One region of the Kitasatospora nipponensis genome, then DNA from elsewhere that is predicted to be linked to it. Evidence: riboswitches for the same ligand, from Rfam matches in the RefSeq annotation. Region 1 holds a riboswitch; each other region holds the start of a gene.
The links. Region 1 has a riboswitch for cyclic di-AMP ahead of ABD323_RS21790 (C40 family peptidase). Riboswitches for the same ligand answer to the same signal wherever they lie in the genome.

Region 1 (6,666 bases):
GCGGCAGCGAGACGCCGGCCTGCGCGTAAGCCCACTGGGTGAGCCCGGAGCAGTCGAAGGCGGAGGGACCGGTCGCACCGTAGGAGTACGGCGAGCCCAGCTTGCTGACCGCGGCGGCGATCGCGGCGCCCCCCGCCGAGTTGCCGGCGGCCGGGGCGGCCGGCGCCTGCGCGGCCGGGGTGCTCGGCGCGCCGAGGTTGGTACGGGTGTTGCTGCGCGAGGCGGTGGCCTGCGAGTCCGTGGCGGACTTCGCGTCGGCGGCCGCCTTGGCGTCGGCGGCGGCCTTCTCGGCTGCGGCCTTGGCGTCCGCGGCGGCCTTCGCCTCGGCGGCGGCTATCGCCTGACGCTGCTGCTCGGTCAGCGAGTTGAGGAGGGCCTGGGCCTTGGCCAGCTTGGCCTGGACGTCGTCCTTGGCCGCCTTGAGCTGCTGCGTGGTGGTGTCCAGCTCGGCGAGCTTGCCCTGCGCCTCGGTCTTGTCCTGGTCGAGCTTGCGCTGCTGCACCTGGAGCTGCTTGAGCGTCTGGGCCTGGGTGCTGTTCAGCTGGTTCAGCGAGCCGGCCTGGTTCAGGAATCCGTCCGGGCTGGAGTTGAGCATCAGCTGCACGGTCGGCGAGATGCCGTTGTTGGCGTACTGGTCGGCGGCCACCTGCGCCAGGCCGCTCTGCAGGTTCGTCACCTGGTCCTGCTGGCGGGCCACCTGGTCCTGCAGCTCACCGACCTGCTTCTGCAGGGCCTGCTGCTTGTCCTGCGCGCCGAGGTAGCTCTGACTCGCCGACTCGGCCTGCGCGTTGAGGTCGTCGACCTGCGACTTGACCTGGTCGATGGTGGGCGTCGGATCGGCGTGCGCAGCCCCCTGTCCGGAGAGAGCCACTGCGGTGGCGGCCGCGGCGGTCAGGATCGACGCGCGGGTACGGCCGACGGGCTTGGGACGACGATGGGACGCCACGAATCCTTCTTCCTTCGACCGCCTACCGGGTGAGCTGACGGGTTCGGGCCGGAAGAGACGCCCTACGACGCCTCACCGGCCCCCTGGCCGACTCTGGCGCCGATTCACCCCGAGGGAACGTGGTTCCCCGGCTCCGGTCCGCAGCACCCCCTGGGGGCTTCCCCATCGGACAGTCAACTGTCCGCGCTGCTTTCCAGACTCGGCGGTAACCCCCGCTGCCACCCGGGTCGGGTGATCACCGTCGCGGTGGTCCGGGTCATGACCCTAGTAACTGATCCGTGATCCGTTCAAATCCTTGTCGGAAAAAACGTCGAACTTTGACTCTGCGTGGTAGAGATGTCACGCCCTGCCGATCTTCCGGGGCGCGTGCCGTGACCCAGGTCACCTCGTGGGGGTCCCTGGCCGCCCGTCAGGAAATGTCCGAATCGGCCGGGTTGTACCGAAAGTTGGCGCAATGAGCCGCCGGCACACCCGGTGCCGCGACGATCCGTCAGACCCGGCGGATGGTGTTGATCGACCCGATCGAGGTGGCCTGGGCGATCCGGACCACGTCGCCGGTGTGCGGGGCGTGCACCACCTGGCCGTTGCCGATGTACATGCCCACGTGGTGCATGTCGCCGCCGTAGATCACCAGGTCGCCCGGCTGGGCGTCGGCCAGGCTCACGCCGGTGCCGATGTGGCCCTGCTCCTGCGAGGTGCGCGGCAGCGAGACGCCGGCCTGCGCGTAGGCCCACTGCATCAGACCCGAGCAGTCGAAGGTGCCCGGGCCGGTGGCGCCCCAGACGTACGCGTGGCCCAGCTTGCTCAGCGCGGCGGTGACCGCGGCGCCCGCGTAGCCGGAGACCGGCGGCAGGGTGGTCAGGTCGACCCGGGTGTCGCTGCGCGAGGCGCGGTCGGCCGCCTGCAGCGCGGCGCGGTCGGCGGCGCTCAGCGAGTTGAGCAGCTTCTGCGCGGCCGCCAGCTTGGACTGCACGTCCGCCTTGGCGTCGTTCAGCTCCTTGGTGGAGCGGTCGAGCTCGGCGAGCGTGTCGGCGGCTTCCTTCTTCTCCTGGTCGAGCTTGCGCTGCTCGCCCTGCAGGGCCTTGAGCGCGTCCGTCTCCGTGGAGGTGGCCTGCGCCATGCTGGACGCCTGGTCCAGGTAGCCCTTGGGGTTGGAGTTGAGCATCAGCACCACGGCGGGGTCGATCCCGCCGTTGCGGTACTGGTCGCCGGCCACCGCCGCCAGCCCGGACTGCAGCTGGGTCACCTGGTCCTGACCGCGCGCCACCTCGTCCTGCAGCTGGGCGGCCTGCGCCCGCAGCTGGTCCCCGCGCTCCTTGAGACCGTTGTACTTCTCGGAGGCGGCTTCCTGCTGGTTGTTCAGGTCGTCGATCTGGGCCTTGACGTCTTCCTTGCTGGGCTTGGGATCGGCCCACGCGCCGGTCTGCGCGGACAGCGCGACCGCGGTGGCCGCAGCCGCGGTGAGCACGGTGACTCGAGTGCGGCTCGGCTGCTTGGGACGGCGGTGGGACGCCAAGGGACTGCTCCTTCTTCTGCCGGTCTCACCCGATCGGATGAGTGACCGGAAAAATAGGTTTGACGCCAGACCCTAGTGAAGATCACATCTTTGCGCCACTCCCCTGCCGCCATGAACTACCTTCGGCGGAGCGGCTTTCACCGACCCTTCACGCCGCGCGCGCCGGTCAGGTGCGAGCCAGCCGCTTCAGCAGCAGGACCGAGGCCACCGGGCGGGCGCCCGCCTTGCGCACGCCGTCGGCCACCTCCCGGTCCGCCGAGACCACCACCACCGGGCGCCCCTGCGGCTCGGCGCGGACCAACTGGCGGATCAGTTCGTCCGCGGTCTGTCCGGTCCGGCTGAACCGCACCCGCACCCCGCGCGGCGGCGCCATGATCACCGGCACGTCCAGGTCCTGCCCGTCGAAGACACAGGTCACCTCGGCCTGGGTGCGCTGGGCCAGCATCGCCAGACCGCCCAGCAGCCGCAGCCGCTGCTGCTCCAGCGGCAGGGTCGGGTAGCCGGTCTTGGTCACGTTGTAGCCGTCCACCACCAGGTGCACCTGAGGGATCGCCAGCAGCTGGTCGAGCAGCGCCGGGTCGTCCTCGGCCAACCCGCGCCGGGCCACGTCGTGCGGCGAGGCCGAACCGGGGACCACCGCGTCCACCAGGTCGGCCGGGTGCAGCTGGGTGACCGGCAGCGCCAGCTCGCGCTGCAGGCCCTGGGCCGACTGCAGCACGGTGTCCAGGAGCAGCCGCAGCCGCATGTCCTCCACGCTGCGCCCCTCGCGGACCGAGCGGCGGCTGGTCTCCAGCGCCGCCTCCAGCTCGGTCACCCGGTGCTTGAGCCGGCGGTTCTCACTCTCGGTGACGCCGCGCTCGGTGGCCGCGGCCGCCGCGGCCGCGTCCAGCTCGGCCGCCAGCTTGCGGCTCTCGGCCTGCGCCCGGCGGGTGTCGCTCTCCAGGCTGCGCAGCTTCTTGCGCAGCGTCTCCAGCTCCTTGCGGGACCCCTCGCCCTCGGCCCGCTGCCGCTCCAGGTCGTGGCGGGCGGCCGCCCACACCCCGGCCAGCTCCTCCTGGAGCTTCTCCACCAGCCGGGCCGCCTCGGCCGCGGCGTCCTCGGCGCCGGCCCGTTGGGCCTGCTCACCGGCCTCGGTGACCAGCTGCGCCCAGCCGCGCGGGCGCAGCAGGTAGGCGGCGGCGGCCACGTCCAACGGCTCGGCGGCCCCCGGGACCTGGCCGGCCTCCAGGGCCTTGACCAGGTCGGGCTGGCCCAGCCGCAGCCGGTCCGCTATCCGCAGCCGGAAGACCGGCTCGGCCTCCAGCGCGGCCGCCAGCGCGGTGCCGGCGTACTTGGCGCGCCGGGCCGGGGTGAACTTGGCGTACGGGCGCAGCGTGGTGGGCAGCTCGGTGACCGGCAGGCCACCGAGCGCGTCGGCGGCCAGGCCCACCACCCGGCGGCGCACGCCCTCCGGCAGCGGCCGGTCCAGCTGCTCGCCGGCGCCGGGCTCCTCGTCGAGCCGCCCGTCACCGTCGGCCGGCCCCTGGTCACCGGCCGGCCCGTCGTCCTCGGGCCGCCCGTCCCCGGGCTGCTCCGCGGCGTCCGGTCCAGGCGCGCCCAGCCCGTCGGGGCCGGGCTCGTCGACGGCGACAGCGGGCGGCTGCCCCTGCGGCTCAGCGGCCTCCCTCGCTGCGTCCATCGCGTCCTCGGCTCCGATCCTGGTCTGCGGGGCATCCCGGCCGGCGTCCGGCCACCCCTGACTCACCGCTCTGTGCAATTGTCTCGTGCGCGGCGTCCCGGGGACACCACGCCACTCGCCGGCACGCGTCGCCTCACCGCGCCGGCGCGACGCTCACCGCGCGGTCTCGGCGCCGTCGCCGCTCTCGGTGACCGCGGCGGCGTCCGCGTCCGGCCGGGCCACCAGCTCGACCTGGTCGACCGCGTTGCACCAGCGGCAGCGCACCGACTCCAGGGTCTCGGCCAGCACCTCGGTCTCCTCCACCGTCGGCTCGCCCGCCAGGTCCAGGTGCACGTACTCGACCACCCGCGAGGAGCGGGTCACGTCGAAGCGCGTCAGGTTGCCGCACAGGGTGCAGCGCCAGCGGGTCTCGGCGGTGGGCGCGGGGACGGTCATGAGGCGGGGTCCTCTTCTCTGGTCCGGGGTCCGGGCCGCTGCTGTGGCCAGGCCCCAAGCCTAGGCCCTGGGGCTGTGACACCCTCCACCGGATACCGGTTCCCACCTGCGCCGGGGCCGCTCGAACGCGCGCGCGGTAACCCGGTCGCAGCACAGCGCGGTGTCGCGGCCGGCCCGGCGCGGAATGGATCGGCGCATGACGATCCAGCAGCAGTCGCCGGCCGGCCCGGACACCGCCCCGCGGCCCGGCGGCGCCCCGGCCCCCCTGGTCAGCTACCTGCTGATCGTCGTCAACTGCCTGGTCTTCCTGGCCGGCCCGGACGGCGTCAACCCCTCCTACGGGGCGAGCACCGCGCAGCGGGCCTGCGCGGCGCAGCGCTACCAGCAGCGGTGGGGCGCGGTCCCCGCCGAGCTGCTGAGCGACCGTCCGCTGACCGCGGCGCAGCTGGCCCGGACGGCCCCCGCGGTGGCCGACTGCCCGGCCCGCGCCACGCCCGGCAAGATCCCGGTCCTGTCGGTGCTCAGCTCGCTCTTCGTGCACGGCGGCTGGCTGCACCTGCTCGGCAACATGCTCTTCCTCTATGTCTTCGGTCCCGGGCTGGAGGAGCGCCTGGGCCGGTTCCGCTTCCTCGGCTGCTACCTGGCGCTGGGCGCACTGGCCGCCTACGGCTACGCGCTCACGACCGCCGGCGGCGCCCAGGCGCTGCGGCCGCTGGTCGGCGCCTCCGGCGCGATCTCCGCGGTGCTCGGCGGCTACCTGCGGCTCTACCCCAGGGCCCGGGTCACCGCGCTGGTCCCGATGCTGCTCTTCCTGCCGCTGCGGCTGCCGGCCTGGCTGGTGCTCGGCCTCTGGTTCGCCGTCCAGTGGTGGTCGGCCGGCCAGGCCGCTCCGGGGGTGGCCTACCTGGCCCACGTAATCGGCTTCGCGGCGGGGTACCTGACGGTCTGGGCCGCCGCGGCCCGCGGCCGCCTGCCCGCCCGCCCCGACTCGGCGGCTGCCGGTGGCGCCGCCGGGCGCTGAGCCGGCCGGCACCCGCTGCCCCGCCTCCCCTCCACCAGTACGGTGGTCCCGACGTCCCCCGGCCCCAGGAGCCCCGCCATGATCACCGCCATCGTGCTCATCAAGACCAGCGTCGACCGGATCCCCGAGATCGCCGAGGCGATCGCCGCCATCGACGGGGTGAGCGAGGTCTACTCGGTGACCGGCGGCTACGACCTGGTGGCGATGGTGCGGGTGCGCCGGCACGACGACCTGGCCGACGTGATCCCCGGCCGCCTCAACAAGGTGCCGGGCGTCGAGCACACCGAGACCCAGATCGCCTTCCGCACCTACTCGCAGCACGACCTCGAAGCCGCCTTCGCGCTGGGCCTGGACGGCTGAGGGGCGGGCGGCCCACCACGGGCCGGCCGCCCCCGCCCGCCGCGTCAGCGCCGGGTGTCCGCCACGCAGCGCCCGCCCTCGTTGCGGTAGCTCCAACGCGCCCCGTCGGTGACCAGCTCGCGCACCGCGGTCAGGAAGCGGTCCAGGTGCTCGTCGGGGGTGCCGGCGCCGAAGCTGACCCGGATCGCGTTCAGGCTGCGCTCGCCGGGCAGCGAAGGCTCCGGCGCCCCGCACTCGGAGGGCGCCGCCTCCTCGCCCCCGAGCAGCGTGCGCACCAGCGGGTGCGCGCAGAAGAGCCCGTCGCGCACGCCGATGCCGTACTCGGCGGAGAGCGCGGCCGAGAAGTGCGAGCTGTTCCAGCCCTGGACGACGAAGGAGAGCACCCCGACCCGGGCCGCCTCGGTGCCGAACAGGCTCAGCACCCGGACCTCGGGGATCTGCGCCAGGCCCGCCTGCAGCAGGTCGATCAGCTGCTGCTCGCGGGCCTGCAGGGCGTCGAAACCGGCCTCGGTCAGCGCCCGGCAGGCGGAGGCGACGGCGTAGGCGCCGATCACGTTGGGCGAGCCGGCCTCGTGCCGGGCCGGTCCGCGCTGCCACTCGACGGCCACCGAGCCGTCCACCTCGCGGGCCACCGTGCGGCTCGCGCCGCCGCCGGCCAGGTACGGCTCGGCCGCGTCCAGCCAGTCGGCCCGGCCGGCCAGCACGCCCGC
Region 2 (6,666 bases), on a different contig from region 1:
CCATGAACGGCGAGGTCATGCCCACACTGTTGCGGTCCGGCAGGATGTAGCGCTCACCGGCGTCGCGGAAGTTCTTGACGATCGAGAAGAGGTAGTCCCAGCGGCCGGCGTTGAGCCCGGCGGCGTGCTCGCGCAGCTCGTGGAGGATCTCCTCCATCTCGAAGGCGGCGGTGATCGTCTCGATCAGCACGGTGGCCCGGATGGTGCCGTGCTCGATGCCCAACTGGCGCTGGGCGTGGGTGAAGACGTCGTTCCACAGCCGGGCCTCGAGGTGGCTCTCGGTCTTGGGGAGGTAGAAGTACGGCCCGGAGTTGGGGTCCTCGGGACCCTTGGCGAGCAGCCGCACCGCGTTGTGGAAGAAGTAGAGGCCGAAGTCGAAGAACGCGCCGGCCACCGGCACGCCGTCCACCAGCAGGTGGCTCTCGTCCAGGTGCCAGCCGCGCGGGCGGACCACCACGGTGGCGAGCTCCGCGGCGGGGCGCAGGTGGTACTCCTTGCCCTGCTCGGAGGTGAAGTCGATCCGGCCCTCGAAGGCGTCGATCAGGTTGACCTGGCCACTGACCACCGAGTGCCAGGTGGGCGAGGTGGCGTCCTCGAAGTCGGCCAGCCAGACCTTGGCGCCGGAGTTGAGCGCGTTGACGACCATCTTGCGGTCGGTGGGACCGGTGATCTCCACCCGGCGGTCCTGCAGGGCCCGCGGCGCGGGGGCCACCGTCCAGTCGCCGGCCCGCACCGCGGCGGTCTCGGGCAGGAAGTCGAGGGTGCCGGCCTGGGCGATCTCGGCGCGGCGCACCCGGCGGCGGGCGAGGAGTTCCTGCCGGCGGCCTTCGAAGGCGCGGTGGAGGCCGACGACGAAGGCGACCGCCTCGGGGGTGAGCACCTCCTCCGCACGGGGGACGCGCGGTCCGGCGACAGTGACGACCGGAGCGGCGGGGGCGGCGCCGGCGGGTCCCTGATCTGTAGCCATGGGCAGGACACTCCTTGGACGGTTGAGCCTGTTGAGGGGAGCTCCGGTGGGAACTTCCCCGATCTGAACCCACCTACCGGCGAGTTCGATTCTGTAAGGTGGAGACTAGTTTCCGCGATACAGAATTTCAACGGTTTGTTGAGTAGATCGCTGGGACTCTACTCCTCCCCCGACAGCAAAGGGAACGCCGGTGGCCAGCACTCCTGCCGCAGCACCGACAGGCTCCGACCGCAGCAGTGGCGGCGTGCAGTCGGTCGAGCGCGCCTTCCAGCTCCTGGAGGCACTCGCCGACTCCGGCGGGATCGCCACCCTCAGCGAGCTGTCCACCACCTCGGGCCTTCCGATGCCCACCATCCACCGGCTGGTTCGTACCCTCGCACAGCAGGGATATGTCCGCCAGGACACCGCGCGCCGCTACACCCTGGGTCCGCGCCTGATCCGGCTGGGCGAGACCGCCGGGCGACTGCTCGGCAGCTGGGCCCGCCCCTACCTGGCGGAGCTGATGGAGGCCACCGGCGAGACCGCCAACCTGGCCGTCCTGGAGGGCGGCGAGGTGGTCTACGTCGGACAGGTGCAGTCGCGCCGCTCGATGCGGATGTTCACCGAGGTCGGCCGCCGGGTGCAGCCGCACTGCACGGGCGTCGGCAAGGCGCTGCTCGCGCAGTTGCCCGAGGACGAGGCCCGCGCCGTACTCGGCCCCCACCAGCTGCCGGCGCACACCGAGTTCACCCTGACCGACCCGGACGAGCTGCTCGCCCAACTGGCCGCCGCCCGCGCGGCGGGCTACGTCGTCGACGACCAGGAGCAGGAGATCGGCGTGCGCTGCATCGCGGTTGCCGTCCCCGGCGCACCCACCCCCACCGCCCTGTCGGTGAGCGGCCCCGAGGCCCGGATCCGCGCGCTGGAGGAGCAGACCGGTGACTCCGCCCTGGTCCCGGTGATGCGCGAGATCGCCGAGCGCCTCGGCGCGGTGCTGGCGCCCTGACGGGACGGAGGTCGGTCACCGCGGGTGAGTTCGGCGAGGCTTAGAGTGATCGCATGCGACTGCCGATCGTTCCGCTGCTGACCGCCGCCCTGCTCGCCGCGGTGCCCGCCCCCGCCGCCTGGGGCGCCACCGGCGCCGACCTCCAGGTGGTGCCGCTCGATCCCGACCCGGCGCCGGGGATCGGCCGCACCACCGTGCTCGCCTTCGTGGCCAACGGCGGGCCGGGGCCGGCGGGGGCCTTCGTGGTGACCGTGCTGCTGCCGCCGGGAGCCAGGGCGGTGGGACCGTACTTCCCGGCCGGCTGCGCGGTGCTGGCGGCCGGCAGCGAGGTGCGCTGCTCCTTCGGCGCCGGTCTGCCGGCGCTGCGCAGCGCGACCGCGCTGGTGCCGGTGCAACTGGCCGCCTCGGCGCGCGGGAGGCTGCGCGGCGAGGTGCTGGTGACCGGCGCCGGCGACCCGAACCCGGCGAACAACACGGGCTCGTTCACGATCGAGGTCACCGGAACGCGGTGAGCGCGGGCGCCGCGGCGCCCGCGCTCATCTGGTCCGAAGGAGGCTCGTCCCGGAAAGGGTCAGCGGTAGACCCGCACGTAGTCCGCGGCGAAGCTGATCGGCGCGGTGCCGCTGGGCGCCGGGTGGTAGGCGCCGGCGCCGATGGACAGGTTGAGGATCAGGTAGGCCGACCAGTTGGCGCCGACCCCGGTGTTGTCCGAGAAGACCTTGGCCCCGTTGACGTAGTAGTCGACCGAGTTCGCGCCGTAGTACGTGCCGATGGTGACCCACTGGCCGGGCTTGATCGCGTTGGCGTCGGTGTAGTACTTCTGCGCGGCGTTGACGTGGTTGGTCAGCTCCAGCAGGTTCGGGTTGTCCGGGTGGTACTCGAAGGAGTCGATCTCGTTGCCACCGTTCTGCCAGGTCCACAGCGCCGGCCAGGCACCGGCCGCGCCGGGCAGCTGCACCCGGGTCTCGGCGTAGTCGCCGGTCTTGACCTTGAAGCCCTGGCTGGTGCCCTCGGTGGTCAGCAGGCCGGTGGTCCAGGCCTGCTTGCCGTTCTCCAGGGTGTGACTGCTGGGCTGGGCGGTGAAGGTGGCCGTGCCACCGGCGACGGCGACGTCGGAGGGGGTGAGCCAGTCCAGCTTGTTGTCGTCCGGGTTGTGCGTGCCGTACTTGAACGAGCTGGTGGTGGAGCTGTTCCAGCGCGAGCCGTCGAGCGGGCCGTTGAACTCGTCGGACCAGGTCAGGTTCTTGCCGGCGACGGGCGAACCGCCGGGCGCGGGGGCCGGGGTCGGCGTCGGGGTGGGGGTGGGAGTCGGCGTGGGGGTGGGCTTCGGGGCCGGGGTCGTGCTGCCGCCCGTGCCGACCGTCAGGGTCTGCGCGGGGAGGTTGTGCCAGGCGCCGGCCAGGTCCTGGTAGAAGCCGAAGGTGCTGTAGCTGCCGGCCGCCAGCGTGCGGGCGCCGGTGGTCAGCGAGAGCCCGCCGGGGCAGATCCGCGCGTTGCTCAGCGAGCCGGGGAAGTCGAGGTTGGCGCCGGCCGCGTCGCGCACGCCCACGCCCACCGTCTTCGCGGTGAAGCAGGAGCTGGCGTGCAGGGTCAGCGAGGCGGTGGTCGCGGCGCCGGCGGTGGCGGTGGTGGGCGTCAGCCGGTCCTGGGTGACCCTGGGCGCGGTCGTGGTCGAGGCGAAGGCGTGGGCCTGGCCGACGACGGGGGCGGCGAGCAGACCGAGCGCTCCGGCGACCAGACCGAGACGGGCAGGCTTGGCGGAAGGGATCATGGGGAGTCCTCTTGCGACGCCTGCGAGGTGAGCTGTCGGGTTCGGGCCGCAAGGTGGCCCGGCCGTCGGTGAGGACGGCTTCACCCCTAGCCAGGACTCCGCGTGTGCTGCGCGCCGGGCCCGAGGGGCGGTCGGCGCGCGCGGGGTCGTGGCACTACCGTGGGTCCCCCGCTCCTGCCCGGTGCGATGCTGTGGTTCCGGCCGACGGGCGGGCAGGACTCGGCGTCCCGGCGACAGGGCCCGCCGGTGGACGACGAACGATCTGCAGGGTAGGCAGACCCCAAGATCATTGACAACGCCCTGTCACAGAACTCACATGCGCCCCACGGGTCCACCCCCACCTCCCCTGCCACCGCGCCACCGCGCTGCTACCGCGCGTCGACCGCCGCCGCCGCCCGCCACAGCGCCGCGGCCTCCACCCGGCTGTGCACCCGCAGCTTGGCGTAGGCGTGCTCCAGGTGCTTGTCCACCGTGCGGGCCGAGACCTCCAGGCGTCGGCCGATCTGCTGGTCGGTCAGCCCGCGGGCGAGCAGGTCCAGCACCGCGGCCTCCCGGGCGGTCACCGAGTGCGGCAGCCGCTGCGGCGGGGCCAGCCGGTCCAGCGCGTGCGTCAGCCGGGCCCGCAGCAGCACCGCGGCCTCCAGGTCGGCGTCGGTGAAGTCGCTGCCGCCGCGGCTGATCGCCACGCAGACCGTGCGCCGCCCGGTGCGCGCCCAGCCGGCCGGGAAGGCCATCGCCAGCTGGTACTCGGCGTCCACCGCGCGCAGCGCCTCGCGGTAGGTGCCCAGCCGGTGGTACTCGGTGCGCGACTGCAGGTCGGAGCGGCGCAGCGGGATGCCGGTGCCGGTGTCGGTGTGGCGGAATAACGAGTCCTGGGCCGCGTGGCGGTAGAAGCCGGCCACCGCGTCGGGGGTGTAGAGGGTGGCTGGCGAGTGCAGCGGGAAGCGGCCGGCGGGGGTGCGGGTGGACCAGGTGAGGCTGTCCCCCGGCACGGCGCGCAGCAGTGTGGGGAACAGCGCCGGGAGGAGCGTCTCCTCGTCGACGGCGTCGAGCAGCAGGTCGATCACGGCGCAGATACGCCGCAACCCGGCCTCCCCGGACGGAGCCACTCTTGGAGCGTGCGCCGTCGGGGAGGCCGGGTCAAGCCGGGCCCCGACAAACCCGGCCCTGCGGCACCGCCCCGGCCCAAGGGAGGCGGTCTGCGGAAGGGACGTTCTACGGACGATCCACGGGCCGGCTACCGGCTGGCCGCGTACACCCGGTTGACCGGGCTCTCGGCGGCCAGCCGCCAGTGGTGCAGTCCGGCGTCGTCGGCGAGGTGGCGCATGGCGTCCTCACCGGCGTGGTTGCCCATCGCCTGCGGGCCCTGCTGGGCGAGCGCGGAGGGCAGGCAGACCGCGACCGAGGCGGAGACCACCGCGCGGCCGATCGGGTTGGCGTTCTCCCGCACGTCGGCCGAGACGTTGGGCTCGACGATCATGCAGGCGCCGTCCGGGGCCAGCGCCTCCTGCGCGTGCTGCAGCGCGCTGCCCGGGTCGCCCATGTCGTGCAGGCAGTCGAAGAAGGTGATCAGGTCGTAGCCCTCGCCGGCGCCGGGGAAGTCCTGGGCGGTGGCCACCTCGAAGGTCACCCGGTCGGCCATGCCCTGCTCGGCGGCGATGCCGCGGGCAGCCTCGATCGAGGGGCCGTGGAAGTCGAAGCCGTGGAACTTCGAGGCGGGGTACGCCTTGGCCATCAGCATCGTCGAGTAGCCGTAGCCGCAACCCACGTCGGCGACCTCGGCCCCGTCGCGCAGCTTGCGCTCGGTGCCGTTCATGGCCGGGATCCATTCGGGGACCAGCGCGCCGGTGTAGCCGGGGCGGAAGAACTTCGCGGTGCCGGCGAAGAGCGCGCTGCTGTGCTCCTCCCAGCCGACGCCCCGGCCGGTGCGAAACGCCTCCATCAGCGTGTCCTCGGTGCCGTAGAGCGCCTGCATCATGGTGAAGAAACCGGCCGCGTAGGTCGGCGCCTCGGGATCGGCCAGCACGGCGGCGTGCTCGTCCGGCAGCAGGTAGCTGTCGCCCTCGGCCTGGTACGTCACGTACTCGCCGGCCACCTGGGCCGCCAGCCACTCGCGGACGTAGCGTTCCTGCAGCCCGGTCCGCTCGGCCAGTTGCGCCGCGGTCATCGGCCCGGAGCCGGCCATCGCGGTGTACAGGCCCAGCCGGTCGCCGAGCGAGGTGCACAGCCCCGCCACCGCGGCTCCGGCATCGGTCACCACCCGGCCCAGGAACTCCATCGTCCGTTCCTCGTCCACGGCGTCGGCCATGGCTCCCACCTCCTCGGGGCTACCCCTCCACTGCAGCAGAACGCACCCGCCCCGGGCCATACGGAATTCTCCGTACGGTCCGGGGCAGGGGTGAGCGGCCGGGGCCGCGGATCAGCGGATCAGGTGTGCTGGAGCACCAGTTCGTCCTTCAGGCCGGCCCGGATCTGGTCCCGCAGTTCCTGGCTGTCCTGGTGACCGTGGACCGAGACCGCGTGTTCGGCGGCGGCCCGCACGACCTCTTCCTCGTTGCCGGAGATGGCGAGCGAGCAGTTCATCTCGCTCGGGTACTCCCGGCAGTCGGCGACCTTACGCATGTCAGCCTCCCGACTCCCCGCAGCGCCGCGTGCACCGGCGGGCCACCCGCTGGCCGGAGGACCGGCACGTGGCGGTACGGGCGTGTCGCTCGACCATTGTCCCTCCTCCGCGCCGGTCGGATAGCTTGGGGGACGCACCCGTTCGACATCCCGGTCCACGACTCCCGAGACGAGGAACACCACCAGCATGACCGAGACCGCTGCCCTGCCGGGCTTCGCCGGCCGGACGTACCTCTTCCAGGTCGACAACGGCGCCGCCTTCCGCAACGCCTACTCGGCCGACGGCACGCGGCTGCGCTGGGAGGGCCTGGGCGAGTCGGC
Region 3 (6,666 bases), on a different contig from region 1:
CCAGGTCGTCCGGCGCGCCGTCGCGGGTGGCGGCGGCGGCCACCGCGGCCCGGCGATAGCCCGTCAGCCGGCTGCGGCTCACCGTGACCTGCTCCCCCGCCAGGACGTGACGCGCCGTCGCCACCGCGTAGTCGCTCTGCCCGGCGGCGTCGATCAGGAGCCCGTCGAAGGTGGTGCCGCGGTCGCGGCCCAGCGCGTGGATCAGCACGCCCCCGGCGGCGTTGCCGTGCAGCACGGCGGCCCGGTAGTCGAAGTCGTTGAGGTAGGCGCCGTGTTCGATGCCCCAGCCGCCGTTGTGGTAGCCGACGAAGCCGGTGACGGTGTGCTGCTGCTGGGCGTTGAGCCAGACGAAGATGCCGTCCTGCAGGTTGTTGTGGGCCAGGCAGCGCTCGAAGGTCCAGACGCCCTCGCTGTTCTCCGGCCACTCGTAGCCGCTCGCGCCGGTGGCGCCCTGCACGCCGACGGCCACGCAGTCGCGCACCGAGCCGCCGCGGCCGGCGCCGAGGCTGAAGCCGGTGAGGCGGTAGGCCCGCGGGTTGGGGTCGAGGACGGCGCGCGAGGCGACGCAGCCCTCGTAGACCAGGTCGTCGGAGGGGACCTGCGGGGTGCGGGTGTCCACCGGGCCGTCCCACCAGTAGGCGTCCTCCCAGGTGTCGTGGCTGACGCAGGCCCGGAAGGCGATGCCGTGGCTGGCGTGCGGGACGAAGGCGTGGTTGCCGGCGTCGCGGACCACCACGCCCTCCACCACGGTGCCGCGCGAGCTGTCGCCCAACTGGTGGAAGTGCAGCGCGTACCGGCCCAGCACCGGCGCGGTGACGGGGGTGTCCCCCTGCGCGGAGCGCCAGGTCTCGCCGGTCGCCGTGCGCGGCCCGAGCCAGCGCAGCGCGGCGTGCCGCAGGTCGCAGGGACGCGAGCTGGTGAGGTGGACGTGGGCGCGGCCCTGGGCGGTGCCCTCGATCCGTACGCTGCGGGTCAGGTTGAGCACCTCGGCGCCGAGCGCGGCGCCGCCGACGGTGACCAGCGGGTGCGGGTGCTCCAGCGGCGCGTCCAGCGTGACGGTGGCCCCCTGGACGGCGCGCACGGTGCGCAGGTCGTAGTGCTCGCTGAAGCCGTCCCGGTCGGGCGGCTCGGTGGGGGCCAGGGCGAGCTCGTCGCCGGGCAGCCAGCCGGCCGGGGCGGCGGCCAGCGTGACGGTGCCGTCGCCGGCTTCCAGCGGGCCGGCCGCGCGGGCCCAGGCGGTCTTCGCCGCGCCGTCCAGGCGCAGGTAGCCGGCGCCGGTGACCCACAGGCCGGTGTCGCTCGCCAGCACGGTCATGGCGCCGCCCTGGAAGCGCCGCTCGTCGACCGCGGGGAAGCGCAGGCAGTGGGTGTGCTCGCCGCCCGGGGCGAGCAGCAGGGCGCCGCGGACCTCGACGTTGCCGGTCGACTGCAGGGTCAGGTCGCGGTCGGCGGCGAAGCTGAGCGAGCCGCCGGGCTCGATCAGCAGGCCGGCGACGGTGGCGTCGGTGTCCAGCTCGACGTGGTCGGTGATCCGCACGGTCCGGTCCGGACCCGGGGGCGCGCCGCCCCAGCCGGCCGGGTCGGACCAGCGGCGCGGTGGCGCGCCGGCCGGCTGCGGTGACGGACCGCCGGGTGGGCCGGCGTGGCCCCCGGTCCGGCCTGACGCGCCACCAGATGTGGTGATATGACGCAAATCGGGCATTTTACCCAGCAGGGCGGCCCCGCCCAGGGCCCCCGCCACCGTCCCGGCGGCGAGCCAGCCCAGGATCCGCCGTCGCGCCGGATCCGCAACTCGGCGCGGCGGCGGACCCGGGTCCTTGGTCCCGTCGGCGGGCCACTCGGGCCCCTGCGACCGCGTGCGCTCGTCCATGATCGGGCCGCCTCCCCCCGGACGGGACGTCAGGTCCGCGTCCTCCTGAAGGATAGGCAATTGCCCTGTCGATGCGGGCCGTTGCCGAAATCCGACCGAAGGTAACCGGGGGCGGGCGCCGACACCCTTTCAGATGATCTCCCCGGTCGATCTTGAAGGTTCCGCAAAGGCGGTGTGATGAGCATCACAGCTGTTTGCGGATTCAACTTAACTCTGTCTAACGTGCTCCCCGTTCGTGGTCACACGGACCAAGCGCAGCCGGACGCCGAGTCCTGCCACCGGGCGTGCTTGCACTGCGGAACGCACCACGGCAGGAGCGGGGGAACCAGGTAAGCCGCCCCGGGCAGCCGGTCTTCGGACCGGCCGATCCGGAGCTAGGGGTGAAGCCGCGCTCAGCGCGGCCGGGCAACTCCAGCCCGAATCCGACAGCTCACCTCGTAGGCGTAGGAGAGGAACGCGTCTTCATGCTGCCCACCACTGGCACCCGTACGTCCCGCACCACCCGCCGTGTGATCGCCGCGACCGGCCTGGTCGGCCTCGGCCTCAGCCTCCCCTGCATCACCGCCACCACCGCCTCGGCTGCCACGGTCTCCACCTGGGACAAGGTCGCGCAGTGCGAGAGCTCCGGTGACTGGAGCATCAACACCGGCAACGGCTTCTACGGCGGCCTGCAGTTCACCGCCTCCACCTGGGCCGCGTACGGCGGCACCCAGTACGCCCCGCAGGCCAACCAGGCCACCAAGGACCAGCAGATCGCCGTCGCCGAGAAGGTGCTGGCCGACCAGGGCCCCGGCGCCTGGCCCGTCTGCTCCATCCAGGCCGGCCTGACCAAGGGCGGCCCCGCCCCGGCGATCAACCCCGGCGGTTCCTCGGCCTCCACCTCGACCGCTCCCAGCGCCCCCGCGCCGAGCGCCCCGGCCCCCAGCGCCCCCAGCGCCCCCGCGCAGAGCACCCCCGCGCAGGGCTCGGACGCCGGCAAGAGCTGGAGCCACGGCAACTGGAACCACGGCGCGCAGGGCGACCAGAGCTACACCGTGGTCGCCGGCGACTGGCTCTCCAACATCGCCAAGGCCCACCACGTGCAGGGTGGCTGGCAGAAGCTGTACGAGCTCAACAAGTCGGTCCTGACCCAGGGTCCGGACACCATCTACCCGGGTGAGCGCCTCTCGCTCGGCACCTGGTCGCAGGCGCAGGCCCCGGCCGCCGACCAGAGCGCCCCCAGCAGCGCCCCCGCCGCCCCCGTCAAGGCCGCCACCACCGCGGCCACCACCGCGGCGCCCGCGCCCGCCCAGGCCGCCTCCGGCAGCATGGCCAAGGCGATCGCCTTCGCCGAGTCCAAGGTCGGCCAGGCGTACGTCTACGGCGGCACCGGCAACGGTGGCTGGGACTGCTCGGGCCTGACCCAGGCCGCGATGGCCCAGGCCGGCATCTCCATCCCGCGGGTGGCCGCCGACCAGGCCGCCGCCAGCACCCACGTGTCGCTGTCCAACCTGCAGCCGGGCGACCTGCTCTTCTGGTCGAACAACGGCAGCAACTCGGGCGTCTACCACGTCGCCCTGTACATCGGCGACGGCCGCATGGTCGAGGCCGCCAACCCGAGCGCGGGCGTCAAGTACGAGACCCTCGCCAACTACGCGCCGGACTTCGCCGGCCGGGTCTGATCCCCGACCGCTCCCGCACGGCGGGCCCCCCCCCCCCCCCCGGGGGGGCCCCCCCCCCCACGGGGGAGGCGCCCCGCGGGCATGGTGACGACGACGGACGACGGGCATGCTGGGACCCTCGCACCCGATGAGGAGAGCCGCATGCCCCAGGTCACCGTCACGCTCGACGCCAACCTCGCGATCGACGTGATGCTGCTCAGTGGAACGAAGAGTCCACAGGACGCCGTCAACCTGATCGTCCGTGACTACCTGGCGCGGGGTCAGCGGACCGAGGCGCGCACCGGTGAGGCGGACAGCGCGCAGCGGTTGGCCCACGAGCGCCGGCCGGACACGGACGGCTGAAACCGCCAAGCCCCCGGCCAGTCGGCCGGGGGCTTGGCGGCGTTGCGGTCCTGCGGAGCTACCGGGGAGCCCTAACCACCGCGGTGCGTACGGGCGCCGGTGGAGCCGCGCATCACCAGCTCGGGCTGGAACATGAACTCGCCGCGCTGGGCGGACTGTCCGGCGACCTCCTCCAGCAGCGCGTCGACGGCCGCGGTGGCCATCGCCTCGACCGGCTGGCGCACGGTGGTCAACGGCGGCTCGGTGAAGGCGATCAGCGGCGAGTCGTCGAAGCCGACCACCGAGACGTCGCCCGGCACGGTGAGCCCGCGCTGGCGCACCGCGCGGATCGCGCCCAGCGCCATCAGGTCGCTGCCGCAGACGATCGCGGTGCAGCCGCGGTCCAGCAGGACGCCGGCCGCCGCGTGGCCGCCCTCGACGCTGAACAGCGAGTGGTGCACCAACTGCTCGACCTCCTCGGCGCTCTTGCCCAGCACCGAGCGCATCGCGGCCGTGAAGCCCTCGATCTTGCGCAGCACCGGCACGTACCGGCGCTGGCCGACCGCCAGGCCGATCCGCTCGTGGCCCAGTTCGGCCAGGTGCTGGACCGCCATCCACATCGCGGCCCGGTCGTCGGGCGAGATGAACGGCGCGGCGATCTTCTCGCTGTACCCGTTGATCAGCACGAACGGCACCTGGCGGCCGGTCAGTTTGGCGTAGCGGTCGTGGTCGGCGGTGGAGTCGGCGTGCAGGCCGGAGACGAAGACGATGCCCGCCACCCCCCGCTCGACCAGCATCTCCACCAGTTCGTCCTCGGTGGACCCGCCCGGCGTCTGGGTGCAGAGCACCGGCGTGTAGCCGTGCCGGCTGAGCACCTGCTCGATCACCTGGGCCAGCGCGGGGAAGATCGGGTTGCTCAGCTCGGGCGTGATCAGCCCGATCAGCCCGGCGCTGCGCTGGCGCAGCCGGGTGGGCCGTTCGTAGCCGAGCACGTCGAGCGCCGCCAGCACGGTCTGCCGTGTGGTGGCGGAGACGCCCGCCTTGCCGTTGAGGACGCGGCTGACGGTGGCCTCACTGACCCCCGCCTGAGCCGCGATATCCGAGAGTCGCGCCGTAGTCACGATCCCAGAGCCTATTGCAACCATCTCAGGCCGCCCACCAGCTGGTGCTGTCCGGTGCCAGCACGGTCTCGCCGTCGACCACGGTCAGGTCGGTGGAGGCCAGCAGCAGCGTGCCCGGGGCGGTGAAGCGCACCGGCTGCGCGGTGGTGTTCACCAGGCAGGTGAAGTCCTCGCGGCGGAAGGCCAGCACGCCCTCGGGGGCCGGGAGCCAGTCCACCTCGCGGCCGGCGCCCAGCGCGGCGTGCGTGCGGCGCACGGCCAGCGCGCTGCGGTAGAGCTCCAGGGTGGAGGTCGGGTCGCCGGTCTGCGCCTCGACGCTGAGCTCGGCCCACTCGGCCGGCTGCGGCAGCCAGCTCGGCCCGCCCTCGGCGGGACCGAAGCCGTAGGGCGCGCTGGTGCCGGACCACGGCAGCGGGACCCGGCAGCCGTCGCGGAAGCCGTCCTGGCCGTTGGCGCGGAAGAAGGAGGGGTCCTGGCGGACCTCGTCGGGCAGGTCCGTGACGTCGGGCAGGCCGAGTTCCTCGCCCTGGTAGAGGTAGGCCGAGCCGGGCAGCGCGAGCATCAGCAGGGTGGCCGCGCGGGCCCGGCGCAGGCCGAGCTCGCGGTCGCCGCGCTCGCGGATCTGGGTGCCGCCGGGCGGGTTGGCGAAGCGGGTGGCGTGCCGGGTGACGTCGTGGTTGGAGAGCACCCAGGTGGCCGGGGCGTCGACCGGGCGCATCGCGGCGAGCGACGAGTCGATCACCGCGCGCAGCTCGGCGGCGTCCCAGGAGGTGCCCAGGTACTGGAAGTTGAAGGCCTGGTGCAGCTCGTCGGGGCGCACGTAGTTGGCGGTCCGCTCGACGGTGGGGGTCCACGCCTCGGCCACCGCGATGCGCTGGCCCGGGTACTCCTGGAGGATCCTGCGCCAGCTGCGGTAGATCTCGTGCACGCCGTCCTGGTCGAAGAACGGCATCACGTCGTTGCCGAGCAGCTTGAGCTGGTCGTGGGTGCCGAGGTCGGGCAGGCCGGGGGCCTTCACCAGGCCGTGCGCCACGTCCACCCGGAAGCCGTCCACGCCCATGTCCAGCCAGAAGCGCAGGATCGAGCGGAACTCGTCGGCGACCGCCGGGTGGTCCCAGTCGAAGTCGGGCTGCTCGGGGGCGAACAGGTGCAGGTACCAGTCGCCCGGGGTGCCGTCCGGGTCGGTGGTGCGCGTCCAGGCCGGGCCGCCGAAGATGGACTCCCAGTCGTTGGGCGGCAGTTCGCCGTCCACGCCCTGGCCGGCCCGGAAGTGGTAGCGGTCGCGCAACGCGGATCCGGGGCCCTCGCGCAGCGCGCGCTGGAACCACTCGTGCTGGTCGGAGGAGTGGTTGGGGACCAGGTCCACGATGATCCGCAGGCCCAGCTCGTGGGCGTCGCGGATCAGGCCGTCGGCGTCCAGCAGGGTGCCGAACATCGGGTCCACCGCGCGGTAGTCGGCCACGTCGTAGCCGGCGTCGGCCTGCGGGGAGGCGTAGAACGGGGAGAGCCAGACCGCGTCGACACCCAGGTCGCGCAGGTACGGCAGGCGGCTGCGCACGCCGGGCAGGTCACCCATGCCGTCGCCGTTGGCGTCGGCGAAACTGCGCGGGTAGACCTGGTAGATGACCGCGTCCCGCCACCAGCCTCTGCCGGCGTCGGCGGCGGCCGAGGCGGCGTCGGTGGCGGTGCGGGA

Region 2: it holds a riboswitch for cyclic di-AMP, as region 1 does, so the genes downstream of both, ABD323_RS14430 (glycoside hydrolase family 16 protein) here and ABD323_RS21790 (C40 family peptidase) in region 1, are expected to answer to the same signal.
Region 3: it holds a riboswitch for cyclic di-AMP, as region 1 does, so the genes downstream of both, ABD323_RS27185 (transglycosylase family protein) here and ABD323_RS21790 (C40 family peptidase) in region 1, are expected to answer to the same signal.

The regions. Positions count from the first base shown of each region.
Region 1 is NZ_BAAALF010000080.1:27,251-33,916, reverse strand. Features, by position in the region: gene ABD323_RS21790 (C40 family peptidase) at 1-946, opposite strand, end outside; cyclic di-AMP (ydaO/yuaA leader) riboswitch at 950-1,102, opposite strand; gene ABD323_RS21785 (C40 family peptidase) at 1,437-2,462, opposite strand; gene ABD323_RS21780 (NYN domain-containing protein) at 2,629-4,140, opposite strand; gene ABD323_RS21775 (hypothetical protein) at 4,294-4,575, opposite strand; gene ABD323_RS21770 (rhomboid family intramembrane serine protease) at 4,772-5,596, shown strand; gene ABD323_RS21765 (Lrp/AsnC family transcriptional regulator) at 5,675-5,956, shown strand; gene ABD323_RS21760 (aminotransferase class V-fold PLP-dependent enzyme) at 6,001-6,666, opposite strand, start outside.
Region 2 is NZ_BAAALF010000041.1:415-7,080, reverse strand. Features, by position in the region: gene aceB (malate synthase A) at 1-967, opposite strand, end outside; gene ABD323_RS14440 (IclR family transcriptional regulator) at 1,158-1,952, shown strand; gene ABD323_RS14435 (hypothetical protein) at 2,006-2,464, shown strand; gene ABD323_RS14430 (glycoside hydrolase family 16 protein) at 2,524-3,723, opposite strand; cyclic di-AMP (ydaO/yuaA leader) riboswitch at 3,743-3,841, opposite strand; gene ABD323_RS14425 (LuxR C-terminal-related transcriptional regulator) at 4,092-4,808, opposite strand; gene ABD323_RS14420 (class I SAM-dependent methyltransferase) at 4,961-6,031, opposite strand; gene ABD323_RS14415 (DUF1059 domain-containing protein) at 6,151-6,345, opposite strand; gene ABD323_RS14410 (MoaF-related domain-containing protein) at 6,533-6,666, shown strand, end outside.
Region 3 is NZ_BAAALF010000121.1:7,633-14,298, forward strand. Features, by position in the region: gene ABD323_RS27180 (hypothetical protein) at 1-1,537, opposite strand, end outside; cyclic di-AMP (ydaO/yuaA leader) riboswitch at 2,155-2,327, shown strand; gene ABD323_RS27185 (transglycosylase family protein) at 2,335-3,531, shown strand; gene ABD323_RS27190 (hypothetical protein) at 3,673-3,873, shown strand; gene ABD323_RS27195 (LacI family DNA-binding transcriptional regulator) at 3,945-4,997, opposite strand; gene ABD323_RS27200 (glycoside hydrolase family 13 protein) at 4,999-6,666, opposite strand, start outside.